Promicromonospora sukumoe: one gene and its partner. Each later gene encodes a partner of the first gene's protein in a complex. Links are inferred from orthologs where the notes say so. Each region holds a gene or a part of one and is shown on either strand. Other genes may lie near its edges. The genes, in order: FHX71_RS13850 and FHX71_RS25125.

Region 1 (5,815 bases):
CAGCGACTTCAAGAAGAGCTTCGCCAAGCACACCGACGAGCTCGTGGGTTCGATCGACGTGTCGTTCTCGCGCTGGTACACCACCTGGAACAGCGCGCTGCCGACGGCCAAGAAGGTCGTGCGCAAGCTCCGCGGCAACTAGCGGCCGCCGCCGCACCGCCGGCGCCGCCGCCCGCGGCTCACCTGGCGCCACGGAAGTGCGCTTCTACCCAGCGATTGGGCCCGGAATCACCCTGATTTCGGGCCCAATCGCTGGGTAGAAGCGCACTTTCTGCGTTTCGAGACTCCGTTCCAAAATCCGGCGCGACCCCGTCTCAGCTCGTGCGTGCTTTTTACCGGTACTCGCGGTAGCGTGTATCTCGATCCAGCGGCGTCGCTCATGGACGCCGCCGTCCCGAAAACCCCCAGGAGTTCTGCTGATGACCGCAGCCCCGGAAACACCGCGTGCCCGCCGTGCCGTACGCGACGTCGTCTTCGTCGACGGCGCCCGGACGCCGTTCGGCAAGGCCAAGCCCGACGGCATGTACGCCGAGACGCGTGCCGACGACCTGATCGTCAAGGTGGTGCGCGAGCTGCTGCGGCGGCACCCCGAGCTCCCCCCGGAGCGGATCGACGAGGTGGCCATCGCCGCCACCACGCAGCAGGGCGACCAGGGGCTCACCCTGGGCCGCACCGTGGGCATGCTGGCCGGCCTCCCCCAGTCCGTGCCGGGCTACGCCATCGACCGCATGTGCGCCGGCGCCATGACGGCCGCCACCACCACCGCCGCGGGCATCGCCATGGGCGCCGCCGACGTCGTGATCGCGGGCGGCGTGGAGCACATGGGCCGCCACCCGATGGGGTTCGACGCCGACGTCAACCCCCGGTTCGTCGCCGAGAAGCTCGTGGACCCGCAGTCCCTGAACATGGGCGTCACGGCGGAGAACCTGCACGACAAGTTCCCGCAGCTCACCAAGGAGCGGGCCGACAGGTTCGCCGTCGAGTCGCAGGCCAAGTACGCCAAGGCGCTGGCCAACGGGAACATCGACCCGGACCTCGTGCCGGTCGCCGTCCGCTCGGCCGAGCTGGGCTGGGGCCTGGCCACCACCGACGAGCTGCCCCGCCCGGAGACCACCTTCGAGTCCATCCAGGGCCTGAAGACGCCGTTCCGCGCAGGTGGCCGCGTCACCCCCGCGACGTCGTCCCCGCTGACCGACGGCGCCACCGCCGCCGTCCTCGCCTCGGGCGACGTCGCCGCCGAGCTGGGCCTGCCCGTGAAGATGCGCCTGGTGTCCTACGGCTACGCCGGCGTGCCGCCGGAGATCATGGGCTACGGCCCCGTGCCCTCCACGGAGAAGGCGCTCAAGTCCGCGGGCCTGACCATCGACGACATCGGCCTGTTCGAGCTGAACGAGGCGTTCGCCGTGCAGGTGCTGTCCTTCCTGGACCACTACGGCATCGCCGACGACGACCCGCGCGTGAACCCGTACGGCGGCGCCATCGCCATGGGGCACCCGCTGGCCAGCTCGGGCGTTCGCCTGATGACGCAGCTCGCCCGGCAGTTCGAGCAGCACCCCGAGGTCCGGTACGGCCTGACCGCCATGTGCGTGGGCCTGGGCCAGGGCGGCAGCGTCATCTGGGAGAACCCGCACCACGCCGACTACTCCGGCCACACGGACGAGGAGAACTGACCCGTGCCTGAGACCACCACCCCGAGCGCGCCGACCGAGCGCGTCACCCACTCGCTGGTCCGCGACGTCACCCTGCCCGGCGGCGCCGGCGTGCTGGCCCTGGTCACCCTCGACAACGGCCTGGACCACACCAAGCCGAACACGCTCGGGCCGGCCGGCATGGCCGAGCTGCGGGCCGCGCTGGAGGCCGTGCGCTCCCGCGCCGAGGCCGGCGAGCTCGCCGCCGTCGGCGTGACGGGCAAGCCGTACTTCCTCGCCGCGGGCGCCGACCTCAAGGGCGTCACCAGCCTGAACGGCCACGAGGAGGCCGTGGAGCTGGGCCGCATGGGCCACGCCGCGTACACGATCCTCGGCGACCTGAAGGCCACCACGGGCGTGCCAACCTTCGCGTTCGTCAACGGCCTGGCGCTGGGCGGCGGCCTCGAAGTCGCCCTGAACTGTGACTACCGCACCGTGGCGTCCGACGCCGCCGCGCTCGGCCTGCCCGAGACCGGCATCGGCCTGGTGCCCGGCTGGGGCGGCGCCTACCTCGTGCCGCGCCTGGTGGGCGTCGAGAAGGCCGTCGAGGTCATCCTGACCCGCCCGGCCGCGAACAAGCCGTACAAGCCCGCCGAGGCCCTCAAGATCGGCCTGGTGGACGCGCAGTTCGACGCCGCCGACTTCCTGGAGCAGTCCATCGTCTGGGCCGCCAAGGTGGTCACGGGCGAGATCGAGGTGCCGCGCCGCGAGCTCGACCCGCAGCCCGTCTGGGACGCCGTCGTGGGCGCCGCCAAGGCCCAGCTCGACGCCGTCGTCGGCACCTCGCGCCCCGCCCCGGGCCGCGCGCTGGAGCTGATCGCCGCCGCGCGCAACGCCTCGAAGACGGACGCGTTCGCCGCCGAGGACGAGGCCCTGGCGGACCTGATCATGTCCGACGAGATGCGCGCCAGCATCTACGCGTTCAACCTGGTGGGCGCCGGCAAGCGGCCCGTGGGCGCGCCGGACCCGAAGGTCGCCCGGCCGGTCACGAAGGTGGGCGTCGTGGGCGCCGGCCTGATGGCCGCGCAGATGGCGTTCCTGTTCGCGCAGCGCCTCGGCGTGCCCGTCGTCATGCGTGACCTCGACCAGGAGCGCGTGGACAAGGGCCTGGCCTTCGTCCGCGAGACGGCGGAGAAGCTGGCCGGCCGCGGGCGCCTGACGCCGGAGGCCGCGACCCGCATCGTCGCCTCGGTCTCGGGCACCACGGACATCGGCGAGTTCGCCTCGTGCGACTTCGTGATCGAGGCCGTGACCGAGGTCATGGGGCTCAAGAAGAAGGTGTTCGCGGAGCTGGAGGGCGTGATCTCGCCCGAGACGATCCTGGCGACCAACACCTCGGCGCTGTCCGTCACCGAGATGGCGGCCGACCTGGCCCACCCCGAGCGTGTGGTCGGCATCCACTTCTTCAACCCGGTGGCCCAGATGCCGCTGGTCGAGGTGATCAACGCCGAGAAGACCTCGCAGGAGGCCCTGGCCACGGCATTCGCCGTCACCAAGAAGCTGCGCAAGACCGCGGTGCTGGCGGGCGACCGCCCGGGCTTCGTCGTCAACCGCCTGCTCCTGCTGGTCATGGGCAAGGTCATGGACGCCATCGAGAACGGCACGCCGGTCGACGTCGCGGACCGCGCGCTGGCCCCGCTCGGCTTCCCGATGCCGACGTTCGAGCTGCTGGACCTGGTCGGCCCCGCCGTCGGGCTGCACGTGCTCACCTCGCTGCGCGAGGACCTGGGCGACCGCATCCCGGCCTCCCCCGGCCTGCAGAAGCTCGTCGCCGACAGCACCCGCGTGGTGCTCGACGCGCCAGCCAAGGGCCTGCCCAAGCCTGTCGACCCGGCCATCCAGGCCGTGTTCGGCCAGGCGCTGGTCGCGGGCGAGACCGGCCACCACGGCCAGGTCGTGCTCGACGGCGACGGCGTGCTCGACGCGGTGCTCACCACCCTGACCACCGAGATCGGCCTCATGCTGGAGGAGGGCGTGGTGCCCGGGCCGCAGCAGATCGACCTCGCCATGATCCTCGGCGCCGGCTGGGGCTTCCACACGGGCGGCATCACGCCGTACCTGGACCGCACCGGCTACAGCGAGAAGGTCCTGGGCCGGCGGTTCCTGCCCGACGGCGTGGCCAACGTGCCCCTCTCTTGATCTGAGCTCCGGGACCCTCCGGCGCCGGGCATCTCTCGTGCCCGGTGTCGGAGGGTCCCGCTACGCTCAGCGACCATGACACCCGCCGCAGGTCCGGGCACGCGCGCGCACTACGTCGTCGTCGGCGACGGCCCCCTCGCCTTCCGCCTCACCCGGGCCCTGGCCAGCCGCTTCCGCGGCTCGGTCACGGTGCTGGTGCCCGACCGCACCTCCCGGTACGCCCAGGAGATCCTGGAGCTGGGCCTGCGCGACGTGGACGTGCAGGAGGCCGCGCGCGTCGACAAGAAGGCCCTGGAGAACGCGGGCGCCGACCGGGCCGTGGCGGCCGCGCTCGTGGACCAGGACGACGGCGGCAACGTCGCCCTCGCGCTCCTGCTGCGCGAGATGTGGCCCGCGCTGCGCGTCGTGGTCCGCATCTTCGACGAGTCGCTCGGCCGGCACCTGGAGCACGACCGCTGCACGGTCCTGTCGTCCTCCGCGTTCGCCGCCCCCGAGATCGTGGGCGCGGCGCTGCGCCGCCAGGTCCGGCTGCCGGTGCGGCACCGGCGCCTCGTCACGGTCTCCGACGAGGAGCCCGCACTGCCGGCCCGCATGGTCCTGTTCGCGTCCGACGGCGGCGACGACGTGGTGGCCCTGCCGACCGAGCACGAGCTGGCCACGCACACCCCCAAGGTCCTCCTGGCGGACGCCGGCGAGGGCGACGTGCTGCCGGAGGTCCGGTCCGAGCTGGAGCCCGACGACGACGAGGTGGACCCGCACCGCAGGCGCCGGTTCGGCGAGTACCTGCGCACCCTGGCGATCACGTCGGGGTGGAACCTGCTGCTGGCCGCCGCCGTGCTGGTCGTGGTGGTGCTCGTCGGGGCCGTGACCATCAAGCTGGCCACCGGCGCCTCGTTCCTCGGGGCGCTCTACGAGGCGGTGCTGCCGTCCCTGGCCGGCAGCGACCCGGACCACGACGCGCACCCGGTCGTCAAGGTCACGCAGGTGGCGCTGACCGTCGTGAGCGTCGCGGTCATCCCCTGGGTCACCGGTGTGGTGGTCGCCGGCGTCGTGCGCACCCAGAAGCTGCTCGACGCCGGCGCCCCGCTGCGCCCCCTGTCGGACCACGTGGTCGTCGTCGGGCTGGGCGACCTCGGCACCCGGATCGTGCGGTCCCTGGACCGCCGGGGCGTCCCGGTCGTCGCGGTCGACATCGACGAGTCCGCGCGCGGCATCGCGGTCGCGCGTGCCCGGGACGTGCCCGTGGTGATCGGCGACGCCCGGCGGGCCACGACCCTGCGCGCCGCGTACGTCGGGGCCGCCCAGGCCATCGTCGTGGTCACCAGCGGCGGCGCCACGACGATCGGGATCAGCTTCGCGGCCCGCTCGATCCCGCGGGCCAAGGACGCGCCGCCGAGCCTGCGCACGGTGCTGCGGGTGTTCGACCGGGACCTGGCGCGCCGGATCCGGCGCGAGATCCCGGACTCGGTGGGGCTCAGCTCGTCGTTCCTCGCGGCGCCGTCGTTCGCCGCCGCGATGATCGGCCAGGAGGTCAAGGCCACGATCCCGTACCGGGACCGCGTGCTGGTCCTCGCCGAGATCCGGGTCGAGCGCGGCAGCGCGCTCGACGGCGCGCACAGCAGCGACGTCGGCTTCGACGAGCCCGGCGCGGCACGCAGCCGGCTGCTGGCGTTCGACTCGGTGCAGCACTCGAGCGGCGGGGGCGGCCGCATGTTCGAGCCCTCGCAGGGCCGCCCGCTGAACCCGGGCGACCGGGCGTTCGTCATCGCGACGACGGCGGGGCTGCTCCGCCTGCGCGCGCTGGCGGCGGCCCCGGCGACCCTGGCCAGGGAGCCGATCGGCCTGAACGACTGACCCGGAATCGGCCCGTTCGCCGGTCCACCGCGCCCCTAGTGTCGGGCTCATGCAGAACGGACTCAGCGTCCCCCAGGGCGCGGCACTCACCCTCGGCGCCATGCTCGGCACCGGCGTCATCTCGCTCCCGGCGC
Region 2 (5,683 bases), on another replicon or contig:
CGGGGTGGTCGCGCCGGCGTCCTCGGCGGGTGCCGGGGCGCGGCGGCCGCGCCGTCCGCTCTCGACGGGGGCCGGCTCGTTGCCGCCGATGGCGGTCCGGGTGACGAACCAGTAGACGTTGGGCGAGCTCTCGATCATCTCGAGGTAGACGCGCACCATCTCGCGGAGCGCCATCTCAGGGTTGTCCGCCTGCTGCGCGGCGGCGCGCAGCGCGTCGTGCATCTGCATCACCACGGTCTCGGCGACGGCGAGCCGCAGGCCCGCCTTGTCGTCGAAGTACCGGTAGACGATGGACTTGGACGTCCCGGCGGCCGCGGCGATCTCGTCCATCGAGACCGCGGGCCCGAGGCGGTGCACGGCCTTGCGCGCGGCGCGGACGAGCTCGGCCCGACGCGCCGTGCGGTGGTCGTCCCAGCGGGTCGAACGACCGTCGACTCCGATGCTCATCGGTCCGCCTCCCCACCTTGACTCGCTAGAGGTCTTGTGATTCGTCTCACGAGACTGAGAGTATCAGGTACTGTGAGTCCTGGGCACCACCCGGGGCGAACCGGGTCGCGGCCCGGCCTGGTCTCGACAAGGCTCGACCCAACGAAGCCCTCTGCCCGACGACGAACGACAAGGAACAGTGACGTGTCCACTACCCCCGCCCCCGTCCCGTCCACGCGCGAAGCCGTGATCATCGGCGGCAACCGCATCCCGTTCTCCCGCGCCGGCAAGAAGTACGTCCGGACCAGCAACCAGGACATGTTCACCGCGGCCCTCGAGGGGCTCGTCGCCCGCTTCGGCCTGCAGGGCGAGCGCCTGGGCGAGGTCGTCGGCGGCGCCGTGCTGAAGCACAGCAAGAACTTCAACCTCGTCCGCGAGAGCGTGCTGGGCTCGTCCCTCGCGCCCACCACGCCGGCCTACGACGTGCAGCAGGCCTGCGCCACCGGCCTCGAGGCCGCCATCGCGGTGACGAACAAGATCAAGCTCGGCCAGATCGAGTCCGCGATCGCGGGCGGCACCGACACCGTCTCGGACGCGCCGATCGTCGTCAGCGACCGGCTCCGCGCCGCCCTGCTGGACGCGAACCACGCCAAGACCACCGGAGCGAAGGTCAAGGCCCTGCTGCAGATCCGTCCCAAGGACCTGGCCCCGGCCACGCCGAGCACCGGCGAGCCGCGCACCCACCTCTCGATGGGCGAGCACCAGGCCATCACGACGGCGAAGTGGGGCATCTCCCGCGAGGCGCAGGACGAGATCGCGTTCAACTCGCACCAGAACCTCGCCCGCGCCTGGGAGTCCGGCTTCTTCGACGACCTGGTCACGCCGTACAAGGGCCTGACCCGCGACGACAACCTGCGCGCCGACACCTCGCTCGAGAAACTCGCGAAGCTCCGGCCCGTGTTCGGCGCCAAGCTGGACGACGCCGCCACGATGACCGCGGGCAACTCGACGCCGCTGACCGACGGCGCGTCCGCCGTCCTGTTCGCGTCCCGCGAGTGGGCGGAGGAGCGGGAACTCCCGATCCTCGCGAAGTTCGTGGACGCCGAGACGGCGGCCGTCGACTTCGTGCACGGGCACGAGGGCCTGCTCATGGCCCCGGTCGCGGCGGTCCCGCGCCTGCTGGCCCGCCAGGGCCTCACGCTGGAGGACATCGACTTCTTCGAGATCCACGAGGCGTTCGCCTCCACGGTGCTGACCACGCTCGCCGCGTGGGAGGACGAGGAATACTGCCGTACGGAGCTCGGGCTCGACGGCGCGTTCGGCAAGGTGGACCGCAGCCGGCTCAACGTGAACGGCTCCTCGCTCGCGGCGGGCCACCCGTTCGCCGCGACCGGTGGGCGCATCATCGCGACCGCCGCCAAGCTGGTCTCCGCCAAGGCCAGGGAGACCGGGCAGCCCGCTCGCGCGCTGATCTCGGTCTGCGCCGCCGGCGGCCTGGGCGCGGTCGCGCTGGTCGAGTCCGTGTGAGGCTGAGTCTGTCTGCGTCTGCCCGAACCGCCCCGTTATCGAAGAGGACATCGTGACCGACAGCTATCTCAACCTGGCCAACGGGACGCTCAAGCCCGTCTTCAAGAAGCTGGGCCTGCCCCAACCGGCCATCCTCCGGCGCTACCGGCCCGGTAGCCCGCTCACCGTGGGCCCGGTCCTGGTGGTGTCCGACGACGCGTCGGCCGCCGACGCCGACGCCGTCGCCAAGGTCCTGACCGGCTGGGACGTCGACGTGCGCCGCAGCCCGGAGACCGCCGACGGCGAGCGGTTCGGCGCCGTCGTGCTGGTGCTGACCGGTGCCGAGACGCCCGCCGCGGTCTCCGCCCCCGTGCTCACCGTCGCCGGCACGCTGCGGCGCCTGGCGGGCAACGGCCGGGTCGTGACGGTCTCCCGCGCCGTGGCCGACGGCGACGCGCCGGTCCTGGCCGCGACCCGGGGCGGCGTCGAGGGTCTGGTCCGCTCGCTCGGCAAGGAGCTGCGCGGCGGCTCCACGGCCAACGGCATCCAGCTCACGGGCGACGCGGCCGTCGACTCGGCCTCGGCCGTGGCCACGCTGCGCTTCTTCCTGTCCGCGAAGTCGGCGTACGTGGACGGTCAGCTCCTGCCCGTCGGCCCGTCCGACGCCGCCGGGCCGGTCGACTGGGAGGCCCCGCTGGCCGGCCAGGTGGCCGTCGTCACCGGTGCCGCGCGCGGAATCGGCGCGGCGATCGCCCGGACCATGGCCCGCGACGGCGCCAAGGTGGTCGTGATCGACGTGCCGCCCGCCGGCGAGTCGCTCGCGACCGTCGCGAACGAGATCGGCGGCGTCGCGCTCCAGCTCGACATCACCGCCGACGACGCGGCCGACAAGATCCTGGCCGCCACCAAGCCGCTCGGCGGCCTGGACATCCTGGTCCACAACGCCGGCATCACGCGCGACAAGCTGCTCGCCAACATGACGGCGGACAAGTGGGACCCGGTCATCGCGGTGAACCTCACGGCGCAGCTCCAGATCAACGAGCGCCTGCTCGCGGCCGGCGTCGAGGGCCTGCGGATCGTCTCCCTGGCCTCGACCACCGGCCTGGCCGGCAACCGGGGGCAGACCAACTACGGCTACACGAAGGCCGGGGTCATCGCGAACGCCGCCGCGGGCGCTCCCGTGCTCGCGGCGACCGGCGGCACGACGAACGCCGTCGCGCCGGGCTGGATCGAGACCGAGATGACCGCGAAGGTACCCGCGCTCACCCGCACCGTGGCGCGCCGGATGCCGTCGCTGGGCCAGGGCGGCCTGCCTGTGGACATCGCCGAGGCGATCTCCTTCCTCGCGTCCGGCCCGGCCGCCGGGATCAACGGACAGACCCTCCGGGTGTGCGGCCAGCACATGGTGGGCAAGTGACGGGACGGCACGAGGGCGCGCCGACGGCGCCGGAGTCGTACGGCGTGACCGATCTTCCTGCGCTCCCGAAGCTGGGCGGGCTCTTCACGAAGGGCGTCGCCGGGTCCGCCGGCAAGCGCCCGAAGGGCGAGGTCCGGCTGCCCGAGGTGGTCTACCGCGTCGCGCGGGTGGACACCTCGGGCGAGGGGGCGCATCTGGCGGCCTACCTGGACCTGCTGGGCGAGCCGTCGTCCGACGTGCTGCCCGCCGGGTTCCTGCACGTGCTGGCGTTCCCGCTGGCCACGGCCGTGATGGTGCGCGGCGACTTCCCGCTGCCGCTGCTCGGCATGGTGCACCTGAAGAACGTGGCGCGGGTGCTGCGGCCGGTGCGGCTGGGCGAGACGGTCGAGGTGCGGGCGTGGGCGCAGGACGCCCGGGCCCACCGCCGCGGCGTCCAGGTGGACCTGGTCGCCGAGGTGCTCGTGGACGGCGACCTCGCCTACCAGGGCGTCTCGACGTACCTCGCCAAGGGCTTCACGGCGCCCGACGGCGCGGCCCCGGCCCAGGAGTCCCCGCGCGAGGAGTGGACGGCACCCCTGCCGACGGCGCGCTGGAAGCTCGGCGGCGGGACCGGCCGGGCCTACGGTGCGGTGTCCGGCGACCAGAACCCGATCCACACGTCGAGCCTGGGCGCCAAGGCGTTCGGGTTCCCGCGGGCGATCGCGCACGGGATGTACTCCGCGGCGCGTGCGCTGGCCGAGGTCGGGCCCGCGCGGCGCGGCGAGGCGTACGAGTGGACGGTCGAGTTCTTCCGGCCGGTCCTGCTGCCGGGGACGGTCGACGTGGCGATCCGGTACGTGTCCGACGTGGACGCGGTGGGGTCGGGCTCGGCGGGCGTGGCCCGGGAGGGCGCGGCCGGCGGGTTCGTCTACGACGGCTGGCGCTCCGGCAAGGGCACCCGCAACTTCCGGGGCACGGTCCGCCCCCTCTGACGGTCCCCTTCGACGCGACGTCGGGCCCGGTTGTCCGACGTCGGGCCGCGACCGTCCGACGTCGGGCCCGGGACGTAACTCTCCTTCGAGACCTAAGTTTCTTCGCTTTCGGGCGCTCGAGAGCGAAGAAACTTAGGTCTCGAAGGCGAGGCGTCAGGACGCAGTGCGGAGGGCCAGGCGCGGGAGCAGGATCTGCTCCCAGAGGACCGCGCGCTTGGGGCGGAAGAAGCCCGAGTGCCCGATCCGGGTCAGGCCGTGGTCGGCGGCCCGCATCTCGACGAGCTCCACCGCGGTGCCCGGGAACTCGCGGCTCCAGTACCGGATCGACTCGGGGGAGATCAGCTCGTCGTCGGCCGTCCACAGGGCGGTGACCGGCGTCGCGACCTTCGCGAAGCGGTCGCGCAGCTCGGGGTGCTCGCTGAACAGGTAGTCCGGGTGCAGGCACCAGCGGCCCCACTGGCGCATGACGCCGGCGGGCAGGTCGTCGAGGATGCGGAGCCGCCGGCCCGGGTAGTAGCCCGCGACCGCCGTCGCGGCCGGCGCGATGACGCGCCAGAGCAGCGGCGACCAGGTGCGGATCGTCGGCGCGGCCTTGCCCCGCCAGCCGGTCCCCGACGTCACCATGACGCAGCGGTCGACGCCGACGTCGGCCAGGAAGCCCAGGCTCTGGCCCCCGAACGAGTGGCCGACCCAGGTGAGCGGGACGCCGTCGGCGTCGGCCCGGGCGCGCGCGTGTGCCGCGGCGACCTCGGCGTCGTGGTACCAGTCGAGAGCCGTCGCGCGGGAGTCCCGCAGGGGGCCGTAGAGCTCCGGGTCCGAGCCGCGGTAGGAGAAGGTGAGCACCGCGAAGCCACGCTCGGCGAGCCAGGCAGCGGTGTGCCGGTAGAAGCGCATCGGCATGGCCATGGCGGGTGCGATCACCACGACGCCGACGGGGGCGCCGTCGGGCAGGAACCAGCGGCCCGCTACCCGCTCGCCGCCGTCGGCGAGGAAGCTCACGTCTTCGGTGCTCACGTCGGGGAGGCTACCAACCGGACCGCCGGCCGCCGCCCCGAGGTACCCGGACAAAAGCGTCGAAGCGCACCTCTGGCGTATCCTCGCCACGGCGCGGTGAAATTCATCCGGCGGGAGAATGACATGCTCAGTGACGTGCTCGGCCTGACCAAGTCGCAGTCGCTCGCGTATCGGGAGCTCGTGGCCTCCCCTTCGCTCGACGCGGCGGAGCTGGCGCAACGGCTCGGGTGCGACCCGGGCGATGCCCTGGACGTGCTCCGCACCCTGGAGAGCCACGGCCTCGCCGCGCGACAGAGCGCCGACGACTCCCGCTTCCAGGCCGCACCCCCGGAGATCGCGCTCGGCGCGC

The links.
Region 2: the proteins of FHX71_RS13850 (region 1) and FHX71_RS25125 are in contact, whole or in part, in a solved structure (PDB 8BNU), measured with the Escherichia coli proteins. The link is inferred for Promicromonospora sukumoe from one-to-one orthologs.

The regions. Positions count from the first base shown.
Region 1 is NZ_JACGWV010000001.1:3,117,213-3,123,027, forward strand. The notes cover bases 1,328-4,250. They hold FHX71_RS13850 (3-hydroxyacyl-CoA dehydrogenase NAD-binding domain-containing protein), read left to right. Parts: upstream 1,328-1,673; coding sequence 1,674-3,827; downstream 3,828-4,250. Other genes in these bases: FHX71_RS13845 (thiolase family protein), read left to right, coding at 1,328-1,670; FHX71_RS13855 (potassium channel family protein), read left to right, coding at 3,903-4,250. Also shown: FHX71_RS13840 (lipid II:glycine glycyltransferase FemX), read left to right, coding at 1-142; more of FHX71_RS13845, read left to right, coding at 420-1,327; more of FHX71_RS13855, read left to right, coding at 4,251-5,681; FHX71_RS13860 (APC family permease), read left to right, coding at 5,731-5,815. UniProt on the Escherichia coli protein: Catalyzes the formation of a hydroxyacyl-CoA by addition of water on enoyl-CoA. Also exhibits 3-hydroxyacyl-CoA epimerase and 3-hydroxyacyl-CoA dehydrogenase activities.
Region 2 is NZ_JACGWV010000003.1:226,934-232,616, reverse strand. What follows is about bases 1-2,791. They hold FHX71_RS25125 (acetyl-CoA C-acetyltransferase), read left to right. Parts: upstream 1-630; coding sequence 631-1,953; downstream 1,954-2,791. Other genes in these bases: FHX71_RS25120 (3-oxoacyl-ACP reductase), read left to right, coding at 2,006-2,791; FHX71_RS25130 (TetR/AcrR family transcriptional regulator), read right to left, coding at 1-447. Also shown: more of FHX71_RS25120, read left to right, coding at 2,792-3,349; FHX71_RS25115 (MaoC/PaaZ C-terminal domain-containing protein), read left to right, coding at 3,346-4,320; FHX71_RS25110 (alpha/beta hydrolase family protein), read right to left, coding at 4,474-5,334; FHX71_RS25105 (helix-turn-helix domain-containing protein), read left to right, coding at 5,458-5,683.